4 regions of the Bradyrhizobium icense genome follow, and region 1 is predicted to be linked to each of the others. Evidence: predicted binding sites of a transcription regulator. Region 1 holds the regulator's gene; each other region holds the start of a gene.
The links. The regulator PhoB, encoded in region 1, activates phosphate uptake and scavenging genes when phosphate is short. The targets are predictions, from matches to a motif close to TGTCATNNANCTGTCAT.

Region 1 (3,990 bases):
CCGGTGGCTGCGAGCGTGCCCAGGGTGCGGCCGTGGAACGCACCCTCGAAGGTGATAAGGCGGTAGCGCTCGGGATGGCCCTTGGAGAACTGATAGCGGCGCACGACCTTGATGACGCCTTCCATCGCCTCCGCGCCGGAATTGCAGAAGAACACGAGGTCGGCAAAGCTCTGCTCGCAGAGCCGCGCGGCGAGCTTCTCGCCATCCGGCGACTTGAACAGGTTCGACATGTGCCAGAGTTTCGTCGACTGTTCCTGCAGCGCCTCGATCAGGTGCGGATGGCAGTGACCCAGCGCATTCACCGCGACGCCCGAGGTGAAGTCGAGATAACGCTCGCCATTGGTGGCGGTCAGCCAGCAGCCCTCGCCGCGTTCGAAGCCGAGATCGACCCTGGCGAAGACGGGGAGCAGATGCGACGTGGCGCTATTGGTCATGGCAATCACTGAGGTTGAGACCTGCCTTGGAGACCTGCCGCGGGCGTGCATTGGCGCGAACGCGGCAACAGCCGGTCTTGCGAAAACGAAACGTGCCGCCTCTTAAGGGCGGCACGTGAGAAGCATTCTATGTGGGCGGGGGGCGCTGTCAACACGCCACGGAACGGCCCTTCCTGCAGTGCAGGATGCTGAAATCCGTAAGATTGCGGTGTGGTGGAAAACACGCAGTGAAATGCCTAGATGTACAGAAGATGTGGACGTTCGAGCCCGGACTCTTGCGCCCGAGTCACGCCATATTGTAGCGTTTGGGCTGTCGGGTACGACATCTCGTGCGGCAGTTTCTGATCCCTTAGAGTCCTTTTGTGCAGGCGTAAACGTTCGGCGCGGTTAGCGCGTCCGGCGAGGGCTAAGGGATTCTGACCGCAGGGATTTTTAAGACGAATGACTCGCCAGCGCTGCCCCCGATTGGCCGGCGCGATGCGAAGGGAAGATTACGATGACCGTTTTGACCTGGTCCGACGATCGCGTCGAACAGCTTAAGAAGCTCTGGGAAGCCGGATTGTCGGCGAGCCAGATCGCCGCGGAACTCGGGAATGTGACGCGAAACGCAGTGATCGGCAAAGTTCACCGGCTGGGCCTGTCCGGCCGCGCCAAGAGCCCCTCCTCGGCCGCCCCGCGGCAGCGCAAGGCACGTCCCGCCCAGCCGATGATGCGGGTAGCGCGCCCGGTCTCGCGCGGCAACACCGCGCTGGCGCACGCCTTCGAAGTCGAGATGGAGCCGGATCCGATCGCCTTCGACAACGTGGTGCCGATGAGCCAGCGGCTGTCGCTGCTCGAACTCAACGAGGCCACCTGTCACTGGCCGGTCGGCGATCCCTCGAGTCCGGAATTCTTCTTCTGCGGCGGCAAGGCGCTCACAGGCCTGCCCTATTGCGCCCACCACTCGCGTATCGCCTACCAGCCCGCCGCCGATCGGCGAAGGCAGCAGCCGAAGCAGACGAGGTAAGGGGCGCGCCGTTATCTCAACGATGTCGTCCCTGCGAACGCCGGGACCTATAACCACAGGCGCACGTGGTTATGCCTCGCTGAAGCTCCAGCGCATTTCAACAATCGAGATTGGTGTTTACGAGTCCCCGCGTTTCGCGGGGACGACGGCTGGGTTCGCCGAGGCTGAGTTCGCCGAGATTGCAGCGGAGCAGCTACGGCTCCACCTTCGCAAACCGGTCATCCAGCGCGTAGCCTGCGCCGCGAACGGTGCGGATCGGGTCCTGCTCGCGGCCGGGGTTGAGCAGTTTGCGCAGGCGGCCGATGTGGACGTCGACGGTGCGCTCGTCGATATAGATGTCGCGGCCCCAGACGCTGTCGAGCAACTGCTCGCGGCTGAAGACGCGGCCGGGATGCTCAAGAAAAAATTCCAGCAGGCGATACTCGGTCGGGCCGAGATCGATCTGGCGGCCGGAGCGAGCGACGCGACGCTTTTCGCGGTCGAGTTCGATGTCGCCATAGGTCAGCACGGTGGCGAGCCGCTCGGGGCTGGCCCGGCGCAGCAGGCCCTTCACGCGCGCCAAAAGTTCCGGCACCGAGAACGGCTTGACGATGTAATCGTCGGCGCCGGTCGCAAGCCCCCGCACGCGCTCACTCTCCTCGCCGCGCGCGGTCAGCATGATGATCGGCAATTGCTTGGTTTCGGGGCGCGCCCTTAAGCGGCGGCACAGTTCGATGCCGGAGAGCCCCGGCAGCATCCAGTCGAGCACGACAAGATCGGGCACGCGCTCCTTCAGCCGCGTATCCGCATCGTCGCCGCGGCCGACGGTTTCGACCTCATAGCCTTCTGCGTCGAGGTTGTAGCGCAACAGCGTGGTGAGCGCTTCCTCATCCTCGACCACCATAATGCGCGCGCTCATCCTGCTCTTGCCTCTCTTGTTTGACGTGTTCTCTGCGCAGATAAGTCTACGCAATCTGCGTAAACTTGATTGCTATGCGAACCGGTTTCCACTTCGCTTGAAAACGCTTTGTCAGGTATTGGGTACGGTCGTGGCAAACGTCGTCATGTCGCCCTTCGGGCGCTTGTCGAGCATCTGCTGTCCCTCGATCATGTAGAACACGGTTTCGGCGATGTTGGTGGCGTGATCGCCGATCCGCTCGATATTCTTGGCGCAGAACATCAAGTGGATGCAGAACGAGATGTTACGCGGATCTTCCATCATGTAGGTCAGGAGTTCGCGGAACAGCGAGGTGCAGATGGCATCGACTTCCTCGTCGCCTTTCCACACCGCCATCGCCGCCGGCAGATCGTGCGCCGCATAGGCGTCCAGCACCGACTTGACCTGCGACTGCACCAGATCGGTCATGTGTTCCAGGCCGCGCATCAACTTCAGCGGCTGGAAATCGTTCTCCAGCGCGGCGACGCGCTTGCCCATGTTCTTGGCGAGGTCGCCGATCCGCTCCAGATCGGTGGCGACCCGCATCGCGCCGACGATTTCGCGCAAATCGATCGCCATCGGCTGGCGGCGGGCGATGGTCAGCACCGCGCGCTCCTCGATCAGATGCTGCAGGCGGTCGATCTCGACGTCGGTAGCGACGACGCGCTTACCGAGCTCAACGTCGCGGCGAACCAGCGCGTCGACGGATTCGGTGATCATGCGCTCAGCCAGGCCGCCCATCTCGGCGACCAGACGGGTGAGTTCCTGAAGATCGCTGTCAAACGCCTTGGCGGTATGTTCGGATGCCATGTGTCGTCTCCTCAACCGAACCGGCCGGTGATGTAGTCCTGGGTACGTCGATCGCGCGGCGAGGTGAAGATCTTGTTGGTATCGTCAAATTCGACCAGCTCGCCCAGATACATGAAAGCGGTCTTGTCGGATACGCGCGCCGCCTGCTGCATGTTATGGGTGACGATGGCGATGGTGTAGTCCTCCGATAGCTCCTGGATCAGCTCCTCGATCTTGGCGGTCGAGATCGGGTCGAGCGCCGAGCAGGGTTCGTCGAACAGGATCACCTCAGGCCTGACCGCAACGGTGCGCGCGATGCAGAGCCGCTGCTGCTGGCCGCCGGAGAGCGAGAGGCCGGAAGCGTTGAGCTTGTCCTTGACCTCGTTCCACAGCGCGCCGCCGCGCAACGCCTTCTCGACCCGGCCGTCCATCTCGGACCTCGATATCTTCTCGTAGAGGCGGATGCCGAAGGCAATGTTCTCATAGATCGTCATCGGGAACGGCGTCGGTTTCTGGAACACCATGCCAACGCGGGCCCGCAGCAGATTGAGATCGAGCTTGGGGTCGAGGATGTTGGTCTGGTCCAGCAAGAGCTGACCGGTCGCGCGCTGACCCGGATAGAGATCGTACATCCGGTTGAATATCCGCAGCAATGTGGATTTGCCACAGCCGGACGGGCCGATAAAGGCGGTGACGCGATGCGTGCCGAGCGTCAGGTTGATGTTCTTCAGCGCGTGGTGTTCGCCATAGTAGAAGTTCAGTCCACGGGCAGTCACCTTTGGTGCGGCCTCGGGCAGTGGCGTCTGGGGAATAGGCCCGCTCGCGTTACTCACGGATACGGAGAT
Region 2 (3,990 bases), 1.2 Mb from region 1:
GATCGAGATGAATAAGCTCGCATTCTCCTGGGGCCGGCTCGCCGCGCACGATCTGCAGCGTGTCGTCAGTGCGGCGCGCTTCAAGAGTTCGGGCGCGGCGCCGGTCCGGCGGACGCTCGAGGAGAGCATCGCCTTCCGCGCCAAATTCCTGGCCGATTACCAGGATGAGGCCTATTCGAAGCGCTACCTCGCTGAGGTCGAGCGCGTCCGCGCCGCTGAAGCCAAGGCCGCGCCCGGATCGCATGATCTCACCGAAGCCTTCGCAAAAGGCCTGTTCAAGCTGATGGCCTACAAGGACGAGTACGAAGTTGCACGGCTTTATTCCGACGGCGAGTTTGCGAAAGCACTAAAGGAACAGTTCGACGGCGACGCGAACGTCAAGGTCAGCCTCGCGCCGCCGCTGCTGGCCAAGCGCGACAAGGTGACGGGACACTTACGCAAGCGCGAATTCGGCGCCTGGATATTCCGCGCCTTCGAGATCCTCACGTGTTTCAAGTTCCTCCGCGGAACCGCGTTCGATCCGTTCGGCTATACGGCCGAGCGGCGGATGGAGCGGGCCTTGCCGGGCGAATATTCCGCGATGATCTTCCGTCATCTCGACCGAGCCCCGCCGCATGATTGGCCACGTCTGGTGGCGCTGGCGAAATCAGCGGAACTCGTTCGCGGCTATGGCCACGTCAAGGAAGCCAACGTCGCGAAATACCGTGCGGAATGTACGCGGCTGGAAGCGACGATCGGCCAGCCGGTGGCGCAGGCGGCCGAGTAGGGGCTGTTCATCCGGCTCGTGAACTTTTTCACAGGCTGGATCAGTCACCGGTAACCTCAAGGGAAAGGAACGGCTGGATTTGTCCGTTCGGCTCCCTACATCACGGCTGTTCTTAAATCTTTGGGTTGATTTCAGGAGGCCCGCGATGGTCCTGAAAAGCGCTATTGCCGCAGCACTTTGCACGGGGCTCCTGATATCGGGCAGCGCCGCGCGGGGGGACGAGTATCGCGCGGGCGAGCTCTTCGGCCTCGATCCTTCCCAAGCCATGCTCTCACCGAAGCGGCTCGGCCCGGAAACGCGATTCGCCCCGGTCCGGATCGAGGCCAGAACCGATCGCAAGCCGGTGAAAACGGAACGCGTGGTCGTGCCCAAGGCCGCCGCCGCGCCCAAGGCGGCTGCGCCCAAAACTGCTGCCTCCAAGACTGTCGCGCCCAAGACTCACTTGGCGCATGAACGCGTGCAGAAGCCGCGCGCTGCGGCCCGCAGCACCAAGCAGGTGCGTCGCCACACCAATCCGCTCGACGCCCAGGCCCGCGACACGCGGATCCAGACCTGGCCGTGCAAGTCCGGCGGCATCTGCGACTGGCAGCGGTAGACTAAATTCGTAGCTGCCGTAGGGTGGGCAAAGCGCAGCGTGCCCACCCCATTAGTCCGCAACGTGTTCGTGAATGGTGGGCACGCTGCGCTTTGCCCACCCTACAATTCTACGGCGGACAAGTCGCTCAACCCATCCTACTAATCTGCACCTTCATCCACCTGTCGTAAAACCTTCGGCCAGCATTCAAATTGCTCGGGCACACCTTCGTCGTGATTCGACGAGGGTGCTTCGATGCCGATTGCGATTCGAGCCAAGCCCGCCTTGACGCGGCGTCAATGGTTGGTCCGCTCCGCCGCGACATTCGCCGTCGCCGGTTTCGGCGGCCTCGCCAGACCCTACCTCAGCCGCGCCGCGGATCGGCCGCTCATCACCAGCGGCATTCAATCGGGCGACGTCTCGGCCAATTCCGCGGTGATCTGGGCGCGCGCCGACCGCGCGGCGCGGATGCAGGTCGAATGTTCGGCCAGCGAAGATTTCAAGTCCATCATTGGCACGGCTTCGGCCGATGCGTTGCCGGAAGCCGATTTCACTTCGAAGGTTCTGCTCGACGGATTGCCGCCGGGGCAGGATATTTTCTATCGCGTGCGGTTTGAAAGCGAGCCGGGGATCGCCGGCGAGCCGCAGGTCGGGCACTTTCGTACCGCGCCCACCGCACGGAGCAACGTATCGTTCGCCTGGTCAGGCGATACGACGGGGCAGGGCTGGGGCATCGACGAAAGCCGTGGCGGGATGCGGACTTACCGCACGATGCTCGACAACCGCCCCGACTTCTTCATCCATTGCGGCGACCACATCTATGCGGACTGCCCGGTGGAGCGGGAATTGAGGCTGCCCGATGGCGGGATATGGCTGAACGTCATCACCGAGGAAAAATCCGTCGTCGCCCAAACCCTCGCGCAGTTCCGCGGCAATTACAAATATAACTGGCTCGACCAAAGTTTCCGCGCCTTCCATGCCGCCGTCCCCCTGTTCGCGCAATGGGACGATCACGAGGTCACCAACGACTGGGCGCCGATCGGCACGGCCGACGAGACCGGCTATGCCGAAGACGGCAGCTCGCATCTGGTGGCGCGGGCGCGCCGCGCGTTCCATGAATTCATGCCGATGCGCGCGACGCCCGCGCAGGACGGCCGCATCTATCGCAAGATCGCCTACGGCCCGCTGCTCGATGTCTTCATGATCGATATGCGCAGCTACCGCGATTCCACTTTGAACCGGCGCGACGACCACAGCGACACCTGCATCCTCGGCGCGGCGCAACTGGCCTGGCTGAAGCGCGAGCTGGTGGCTTCCGACGCCACCTGGAAGGTGATCGCCGCCGACATGCCGATCGGTCTCATCAGCGAGGATGCGATTGCGCTCGGCGACGGCCCGCCCGAGCGGCGCGAGCATGAGATCGCCGATTTGCTGTCGTTCATGAAGCGTGCCGGCATCCGCAACACCGTGTGGCTGACCGCCGACATGCATTACACGGCCGCGCATCATTATGATCCGAACCGCGCGATCTATCAGGACTTCGAACCGTTCTGGGAGTTCGTCTCGGGCCCCTTGCATGCGGGCACCTGGGCGCCGGCCCCGCTTGACAATACGTTCGGGCCGAAAGCGATGCTCCAGAAGGGCTGCAGCGGCGAGAATCTCGCGCCCTGTTTCGGGCTACAGTTTTTCGGCCGCGTCGACATCGACGGCAAGACCGAAGTGATGACGGTGACGTTGAAGGACGTCGACAACCGCGACCTGTGGTCGGTCGATATCGAGCCCCGCCCGGATGCGCGGCCGGGCCAGATCATGGCGCAGCACATCTGAGGCTCGGTTGCCTCAAGGGCACTACCAGCAGATAGCTGCCGACCACGATGAGCGCTGAGAGGGCGATGATCGCCGAGCACGGCAACGAACGCCCTTACCATCGCACCCCCGCTTGGTTCTGATGCCGCACGCCTTTCTACGCGGGCGATCGAAGGTCAATTTCGCTTAGTGAAACAGCGGGAGCGTCGCGCATCGCGACGAAAAGCCAACCGCGGCCTTGCCGACGGACAGGCGTTGTGCAAATCCCGGCCCTGAGCCGGCTTTTTCGGTTTCATTCTTTTCCGCTGGCCGGAATTCGGGTTTTCGCTACACACGGGCGCGGCTCCAGTCCATACTGGATCGCATCAAAGGGAGGTCTTTCAAATGCGTGAAGCTGTCATCGTTTCCTATGCACGTACGGGGCTGGCAAAGTCCGGCCGCGGCGGGTTCAACATCACCCCGCCGATGTCGATGGCGGCTCACGCCATCAAGCACGCCGTGGAGCGCGCCGGCGTCGAGAAGGAATATGTCGAGGACTGCTATCTCGGCAATTGCGCGCATGGCGCGCCGAATATCGGCCGGCAGGCCGCGCTGCTCGCGGGATTGCCGAAGTCGACCGCCGGCGTCTCGGTGAACCGCTTCTGCTCCTCCGGCCTGCAGACCATCGCGATGGCCGCCAACTCGATCCGCTCTGACGGAGCTGACTGCATCGTAGCCGGCGGCGTCGAGAGCATCTCGATCCCGGGCGGCGGCTCGCCCAAGGAATCGATCGATCCGGACCTGCTGAAGGTCGCGCCCGATATCTTCATGGCGATGATCGACACGGCCGATATCGTTGCCGAGC
Region 3 (3,990 bases), 3.0 Mb from region 1:
CCTTCGAGCAGGCGCACGCCGCCGTTGACGACGTCGTAGGTGCCAAGGAAGTCGCGGCCGCGGCCGACCGGCCAGGTCATCGGCGTGGTGTCGAGCGCCAGCGTCTTCTCGATCTCATCCAGCAACTCGAACGTATCGCGGCTCTCGCGGTCCATCTTGTTGATGAAGGTGATGATCGGAATGTCGCGCAGCCGGCACACCTCGAACAGCTTTCGGGTGCGCGCCTCGATGCCCTTGGCGGCGTCGATCACCATGACCGCGGAATCGACGGCGGTCAGCGTGCGGTAGGTGTCCTCCGAGAAGTCTTCGTGGCCTGGCGTGTCCAGCAGGTTGAAGACGAGACCTTCGAACTCGAACGTCATCACCGAGGTCACAACCGAGATGCCGCGCTCGCGCTCGATCTTCATCCAGTCGGAACGGGTATTGCGTCGCTCGCCCTTGGCCTTGACCTGCCCCGCCAGATTGATAGCGCCGCCGAACAGCAGCAGCTTTTCGGTCAACGTGGTCTTGCCGGCGTCCGGGTGGGAGATGATCGCAAACGTGCGCCGGCGCGCCACTTCATCGGCAAGCGGCGATCGGGAGGACGATTCGGCAGTGAGGGCAATATCGGACATCGGGCTGAGCGTTTGGCAGGGAAAACCGGGCTAATCAAGCCTCATTTGGTGGTTGCGAAGGCCGCTGGCCAGTCCCATATCGGCAACGGAAGGACGGCCTTCCAACTCAGAGCTCATCCGCGGGGACGACCCTGCCTGGTTCGGAGGGTTGTCATGGCGTGGATCGTATTGTTCGTCGCCGGGCTCATGGAAATAGGCTGGGCGATCGGCCTCAAATATACCGAAGGTTTCACGCGGCTTGTTCCATCCGTCCTGACGCTCGCCTGCATGGCAGGCAGCATCCTCCTGCTCGGTCTTGCCTTGAAAGCTCTGCCGATCGGAACCGCATACGCGGTATGGACCGGTATCGGCGCGGTCGGAACGGCCATCCTGGGCATCGCGCTGTTCGGCGAGCCTGCGACCGCCGCCCGGCTCGCCTGCATCGGCTTGATCGTCGCCGGCATCGTCGGGCTCAAGCTTGTCACCGGCTCAGCGTAGCAGAAGCACGGCCCAATAGGTCAGCGCCGCAATGATCCCGGAAGCCGGGATGGTGATTACCCAGGCATAGACGATCGAACTCGCCACATTCCAACGCACCGCCGAGACTCGCCGCGCCGCGCCGACGCCGACGATGGAGCCGGTAATGGTGTGGGTCGTGGATACGGGAACTCCGAGATAGGTCGCCATGAAAAGGGTCGCTGCCCCGCCGGTCTCGGCGCAAAAGCCCTGCATCGGCGTCAGCTTGGTGATCCGGAGCCCCATCGTGCGGACGATCCGCCAGCCCCCCATCAACGTGCCGAGCCCCATCGCCGCCTGGCAGGAGATCACGACCCAGAACGGGATGGCAAAATCCGCCCCGAGGTAGCCCTGCGAATACAAAAGCACCGCGATGATGCCCATGGTCTTCTGCGCGTCGTTGCCGCCATGGCCGAGCGAATAGAACGACGCCGAGACGAATTGCAGAATGCGGAAGGCGCGATCGACCGCAAACGGCGTCGAGCGCACCGACAGCCAGGACACGATCGCGACCAGCACCAGCGCCAACAGGAATCCGACCAGCGGCGACAGCACGATCGCCAGCAACGTCTTGGATAGACCGCTCCAGACCGCCGCGGAAATGCCGGCCTTGGCCATGCCGGCGCCGACCAGTCCACCAATCAGCGCGTGCGAACTGGACGAGGGAATCCCAAGGCCCCAGGTGATCAGGTTCCAGACGATAGCGCCGATCAGCGCCGCGAAGATCACGGCCGCATCGACGACATCGGGTTCGATGATCCCTTTACCGATGGTGTTGGCGACGTGCAGCCCGAACACGAGGAAGGCAATGAAGTTGAAAAAGGCCGCCCAGGCCACCGCATAATGCGGCCGCAGCACGCGGGTCGATACGATCGTGGCGATCGAATTGGCGGCGTCGTGCAGGCCGTTGAGGAAATCGAACAGCAGCGCGACGCCAATCAAGAAGACCAGAATTGGAAAAGCCAGGGTGGCGTCCACTGAATTGGCCCGCCCTATACCTGTTCGATCACGATCGAATTGATCTCGTTGGCGACATCATCGAAGCGGTCGGACACTTTTTCGAGATGCTTGTAGATCTCGGCGCCGACGACGAAGTCCATCGAATTGCCGTTGCGGTGCTTGAGAAACAGCTCTTTCAGCCCGATGTCGTGGAGATCGTCGATACGGCCCTCCAGCTTTCCGATTTCCTCGGTAATGGCCGTCAGCATCGCAACGTTGTTGCCGATTGATTGCATCAGCGGGAGCGCGCGGCTGACCAGATTGGCGCACTCAACCAAAAGCGTGGCTATTTCGCGCATCGGGGGTTCGAACGTGCGGACCTCGAACAGCACTACCGCCTTCGCGGTCTGCTGCATCTGGTCGATCGCGTCGTCCATCGACGTGATCAGGTTCTTGATGTCGCCACGATCGAACGGGGTAATGAAGGTGCGGCGGACCGCGGTCAGGACCTCGCGCGTGATGCCGTCGGCGTCGTTTTCGAACTGATTAACTCGCTGGCAGAATACCGGCGTCTCCTCGCCGCCGCGCATCATGTCCTGCAGCGCCAGCGCGCCCTGCACGACCGTCTGGGCGTGGCGGGCAAACAGGTCAAAAAACCGCTCCTCCCTGGGCAAAAAGGCACGAAACCAGCGCAACATCGGTATTTTCCGTCGGTCAGAAATGGCCGCCGGGCGCGGCCTGTCACAAAACTGTCATAGACCATTCGGGGAGAAAGCGCGCAACGGCAGGCCCCGGGAACCAGGTCATCCACCGCTTTTGTGGAGCGTTCGCCGGACGCTGCGCGGCGTGCAACGCTGCGCTGCTGAGCCGGGGTCCATCCCGCCGCGCAAAGATGGGTCCCGGCACTGCGGAGCAGCGCTGCACGCTGCACCGCATCCGGGACACGAAATCTACAGCGATCGACGGAAATAATGCGCGATTTCGCCGATGATGCCGCGGCGGAACGTCAACACGCAGGCCACGAAGATGACACCCTGGATCACCGTCACCCATTGGCCGAAACCGGCCAGATATTGCTGCATGGCGATGATAACGAAGGCCCCGACGACCGGACCGAATACCGTGCCGAGGCCGCCGACCAGCGTCATCAACACGATTTCACCCGACATCGTCCAGTGCACGTCGGTGAGCGAAGCATTCTGCGCCACGAACACCTTCAGCGAGCCGGCAAAGCCCGCAATCGTTCCGGAGAGGATGAAAGCGAGCAGCTTGTACTGGTCGGTCTTGTAGCCCAACGAGATCGCGCGCTGTTCGTTCTCCCGGATCGACTTCAGCACCTCGCCGAACGGCGAGTTGATGGTGCGGTAGATCAGGAGGAAGCCGCCGAGAAAGCCAGCCAGCACGACGTAATAAAGCACCGTCGGCTTGGAGAGATCGAATATTCCGAACAGACGGCCTTGCGGAATGCCCTGGATGCCGTCTTCACCATGGGTAAACGGCGCCTGCAGGTAGATGAAATACAGGAGCTGCGACAGCGCCAGCGTAATCATCGCAAAGTAGATGCCCTGCCGCCGAATGGAGATAAAGCCGGTGACGACCGAGAGCGCCGCAGCACCGGCGACGCCGACCAGAATCCCGAGTTCAGGTGTGAAACCCCAGACCTTGAGCGCATGCGCCGAGCAGTAGCCTGCTGTCCCCAGGAACATCGCGTGGCCGAACGACAGCAGGCCGCCATAGCCGATCAGAAGGTTGAACGCGCAGGCGAGCAGCGCGAAGCACAGCGCCTGCATCACGAAGAACGGGTAGATTCCGCTCATTGGCACCAGGCCCAGCAGCACCGCCATCGCCGCGAACATGATCATCTCGTCGCGCATGGCGCGCGGCGTTACCGGCAGTGTGTCGTCAGTCAATGCGCTCATGTCAGGCAGTCCGTCCCGTCAGT
Region 4 (3,990 bases), 330 kb from region 1:
TTTTTGTTTTGACGCGTTTTCTTTACGCGAGCCGGAATCCCACTTCGCTTGAAAACGCTGTAACGCGGATTTGTGATCAGTGCCTCACTTCGAAGTGAGTAGCGACCAAGAAGAAGGCGGCCTATGAAAAGGCCGCTTTCGCGCGTCTGGGGCACGCTTTCAGGAGCTCACATCATGCCCCGTATAAATACGGACGGAAAACGCTACCACCGGTTCACAGCATGTCTGCGATGATGGCCTACAACTGCATATCGCGATGGACCGGTGCGCTCGGCGTTTGCGCGATCATCGCCGTCATCCGCCCGGCTCATGCCGATCCGCGTGCCGTGGTCGAATTGTTCACCTCGCAGGGCTGTTCGTCGTGCCCGCCGGCCGACCAGATCGTCGGCGAACTCGCCAAGGATCCGTCCGTGATCGCGCTGAGCATGCCGATCGACTATTGGGACTATCTTGGCTGGAAGGACACGCTGGCGGATTCGCGTTTCAGCGCGCGTCAGAAAGCCTATTCGCATGTGCGCGGCGATCGTAACCTCTACACGCCGCAGATGATCGTCAACGGCTCGGTGCAGGTGATCGGCAGCGATCGCGCGGCCATCGACAGCGCCATCAAGAATACCAGCAAGACTGAAGGCGTGATGTCGGTGCCGGTGAAGATGACGTTGTCGGGCAAACTGCTCAACGTCTCGATAGAGGCGAGCAAGGTGCCGACGGCGGGCCGCGGCGAAGTCTGGATCTGCTCGATCTCAAAGGCGGTGCCGATCTCGATTGGGCGCGGCGAGAATCGCGGCCAACAAGTCACCTACTACAACGTGGTGCGTAATCTCGTGAAGGTCGGCGACTGGAGCGGCGGTTCGGGAAACTGGACCGTTCCGCTGGAAAATATTTCCCGCGACGGCGTGGATGCCGCGGTTGTCTACGTCCAGGACGGCAGTCGCGACAAGCCGGGCGCGATGCTCGGCGCCGCCATGACGGCGCTGCGCTAGTTAGTTAGCTCCACGCTCCATCCGGGCTACGAGGCCACCTTCAGCGTCGCAAGGTCGGCGAAGTCAGAGCCGCGTGTGACATTTGCAAGAGCAGTCACCAAAACGAAAAAGGACCAACTCTCGTTGGCCCAGTATCGGGATTAACTCCCTCTGCGAACAGGCCCGATCCCGACGGCCCCGGGGGGCTGGGGGCTGAGGAATCCGGAACCGAAAGGACCGGGCCAACGCAGGATTATCTTTTCGCAATTCAGCGGGGCGGGCGGTGGGCGGAAGTGGGGCAGCAATAAGATTCCGCTAACGATCCCGTGAATCGCTGGTTTCCGGGATATCGGCGATCCGCCGCGGTTTCTTTCGTATTTACAACCCCCTTGCGGCGTCCAGCGGTTGGCGCAATCATGTAAGTTGGATGACAGGAGGCGCTCCATGAACCCGATATCGGAGGACACCGATCCGAGCGCGAGCCGCGCAGTGGCGCGCGCCGCCACTGCAGTCCCGCCGCCGAGCAGCGTCACATTCAATCGTCTCGAACTCAACCGTATCCTGAATTTGTACGGGCGCATGGTCGCCGATGGCGAGTGGCGCGACTATGCCATCGACTTTCTGAAGGACCGCGCGGTGTTTTCGGTCTTTCGCCGCGCTTCCGAAGTTCCGATCTATCGCATCGAGAAAGATCCGCGGCTCGCGCGCAAGCAGGGCATGTACAGCGTGATCTCGGCGACCGGACTGATCCTGCGCCGCGGCCACGAACTGGACCGCGTGCTGCTGGTAATCGACCGCAAGCTGGCGGTGGTTTAATCGGCCGGGCTACTGCGAGCCGGGGCCCATTCTACTTTGCATGGGGTTGTTTTCGCGATTTTGAGTCTGATCCCGTGGGTGTACCGTCAAAGAGGCGCTACGCTTTATCCAGACTACGAAGTGGGGATCGTCGTTGCGCCTTCACCCAGCGCGCGCTGCATCATCACCGTGTCGAGCCAGCGGCCGAACTTGAAGCCGACACAGGGATGCGTCCCGATCATCTGGAAACCGCATTTGGCGTGAACACCGATCGAGCCAGCATTGGCGGAGTCGCCGATGACGGCGATCATCTGCCGGTACCCGCGCGCCTCGCATTCGGCGATCAGCCGCTGCATCAGTTGCAGGCCGATGCCGCGCCGGTGCGTGGCCGGTTTCAAATAGACCGAATTCTCCACCGTGAAGCGGTAGGCCGGCCGTGGCCGGTAGGGGCCGGCATAGGCGTATCCGATCACTTGGCCTTCGGCGGCGACGAAATAGGGAAAGCCGCCATCCGACAGGACTTTGAACCGCCGGGTCATCTCGGCGAGGTCGGGCGGGACAAGCTCGAACGTGGCGGTGCCGTAGCGCACCGCGTGCTCGTAGATCTCGGTGATGGCAGGGAGGTCGGCCTCGGTGGCGGGCCGGATTTCAGGCGTGGACATGCCGGCAGGATATTTTTGCTGCGCGCAAAAGAAAAGCCCCGGCCGCGAGGCCGGGGCTTCAACTCATACCTGGTCGGTAGGCGCCTATTCGCGCTGGCCGAGTAGCTGCAACAGCAGCGTGAACAGGTTGATGAAGTTCAGGTAGAGGGACAGCGCACCGGTAATCGCCGCTTTCTCGGCAATCTCGCCGCCCTGAGAGGCGTAGCCGTAGATGTAGTCGTTCTTCAGCCGCTGGGTATCCCAGGCGGTGAGGCCCGCGAACACCAGCACGCCAACCACCGAGACGATGAACTGCAGCATCGAGCTTGCCAGGAACAGGTTGACCAGGCTCGCGATGATGACACCGATCAGGCCCATGAACAGGAACGACCCCATGCCGCTCATGTCACGCTTGGTGGTGTAACCGTAGAGGCTCAGTGCGCCGAAGGTCGCCGCGGTGATGAAGAACACCCGCACGATCGAGGTGTGCGTGTACACCAGGAAGATCGACGACAGCGAAATGCCCATCAGCGCCGAGAAGGCCCAGAACAGCAATTGTGCTGTCGCGGGCCGCAGCCGGTTGATACCGAACGAGATCGCGAACACCATCGCCAGCGGCGCGAGGATGAACAGCCACTTCAGCGGGCTGACAAACATCGCGTAGCCGAACGGCGTAAGGAAGGCGTTGCCGAACCTGGCGGCGGCCCCGGCCTGGTCGGTCGTCACCGCGGCCATGTAGACGCCGAGCGCCGCAAGGCCGGTGATCGCAAGGCCGATGCTCATGTAATTGTAGATGCGCAGCATGTAGGCGCGCAGACCGGCATCGACGGCCGCAGCGTCAACGCGTCCGGCAGCCCGGCCGAAAGGAGATACGTAGTTACGGTCTAGGTCCGACATGGTCGAATTCCCGTTGGTTGCCCGGCGGAGCGCAAGGGGTTTGCGGCGCCGGTTAGATTTCTTAGTTCAGATGTCCCGATCTGCCGACGTTAAACTTACGTCATGAACCCGGCCACTGATCCTGGCTGGTATGTGGGAAACTAACACATTCGACGCAAGCTTCCATGCGCGGCTGAATGTCGCTTCTACCGGCCATCTGCGCGTAAATGCAGCGTTAACCCCGCCTTTCGCCGCTACAAATTGTCACAAATTCCGTAACACGCTGGCCGGCTTCTGGTTCAGGGCCAACAACGTTCCGGCGAGCCCCAGCCCGACCGTGACGATCAGGGCGGCGGCCACCACGCCGGCCGCACTGCCGGCCTGCCAGATGAAGCTGAGCGTCATCAGCCGGGTCACGATCAGCCAGGCCGCGATCGAGCCCGCGATGACGCCGAACACGGCGGTGGCGAGGCCGATCATCAGGTATTCCAGCGCATAGGCCCCGAGCAGCCGCACCCGCGTGGCGCCCAGCGTTTTCAGGATCACCGCGTCGTAGACCCGGTGGCGGTGGCCGGCGGCGAGCGCGCCGCCGAGCACCAGGATCGCCGAGATCAGCGTCACCGCGCTGGCGCCGCGGATGGCGAGCACGAGGTTGGTGACGACGGTGCCGACGGTCTCCAGAGCTTCGCGGACCCGAACGCTGGTGACCATCGGGA

Region 2: a site for PhoB is predicted at 1,513-1,529, ahead of LMTR13_RS30560 (alkaline phosphatase D family protein). Genes of this name have one in related genera too.
Region 3: a site for PhoB is predicted at 2,788-2,804, ahead of LMTR13_RS22905 (DUF47 domain-containing protein). Genes of this name have one in related genera too.
Region 4: a site for PhoB is predicted at 1,379-1,395, ahead of LMTR13_RS37710 (DUF2794 domain-containing protein). Genes of this name have one in related genera too.

The regions. Positions count from the first base shown of each region.
Region 1 covers NZ_CP016428.1:7,816,047-7,820,036, forward strand. The annotation lists gene LMTR13_RS36230 (aspartate aminotransferase family protein) at 1-434, opposite strand, end outside; gene LMTR13_RS36235 (GcrA family cell cycle regulator) at 931-1,440, shown strand; gene phoB (phosphate regulon transcriptional regulator PhoB) at 1,634-2,338, opposite strand; gene phoU (phosphate signaling complex protein PhoU) at 2,450-3,166, opposite strand; gene pstB (phosphate ABC transporter ATP-binding protein PstB) at 3,178-3,990, opposite strand, start outside.
Region 2 covers NZ_CP016428.1:6,573,429-6,577,418, reverse strand. The annotation lists gene LMTR13_RS30570 (indolepyruvate ferredoxin oxidoreductase family protein) at 1-766, shown strand, start outside; gene LMTR13_RS30565 (hypothetical protein) at 912-1,361, shown strand; gene LMTR13_RS30560 (alkaline phosphatase D family protein) at 1,596-3,167, shown strand; gene LMTR13_RS30555 (thiolase family protein) at 3,531-3,990, shown strand, end outside.
Region 3 covers NZ_CP016428.1:4,827,875-4,831,864, forward strand. The annotation lists gene LMTR13_RS22890 (peptide chain release factor 3) at 1-614, opposite strand, end outside; gene sugE (quaternary ammonium compound efflux SMR transporter SugE) at 768-1,091, shown strand; gene LMTR13_RS22900 (inorganic phosphate transporter) at 1,083-2,087, opposite strand; gene LMTR13_RS22905 (DUF47 domain-containing protein) at 2,102-2,746, opposite strand; gene LMTR13_RS22910 (branched-chain amino acid ABC transporter permease) at 2,999-3,967, opposite strand; gene LMTR13_RS22915 (branched-chain amino acid ABC transporter permease) at 3,969-3,990, opposite strand, start outside.
Region 4 covers NZ_CP016428.1:8,145,103-8,149,092, reverse strand. The annotation lists gene LMTR13_RS37715 (DUF1223 domain-containing protein) at 222-983, shown strand; gene LMTR13_RS37710 (DUF2794 domain-containing protein) at 1,407-1,778, shown strand; gene LMTR13_RS37705 (GNAT family N-acetyltransferase) at 1,892-2,419, opposite strand; gene LMTR13_RS37700 (Bax inhibitor-1/YccA family protein) at 2,504-3,295, opposite strand; gene LMTR13_RS37695 (ABC transporter permease) at 3,539-3,990, opposite strand, start outside.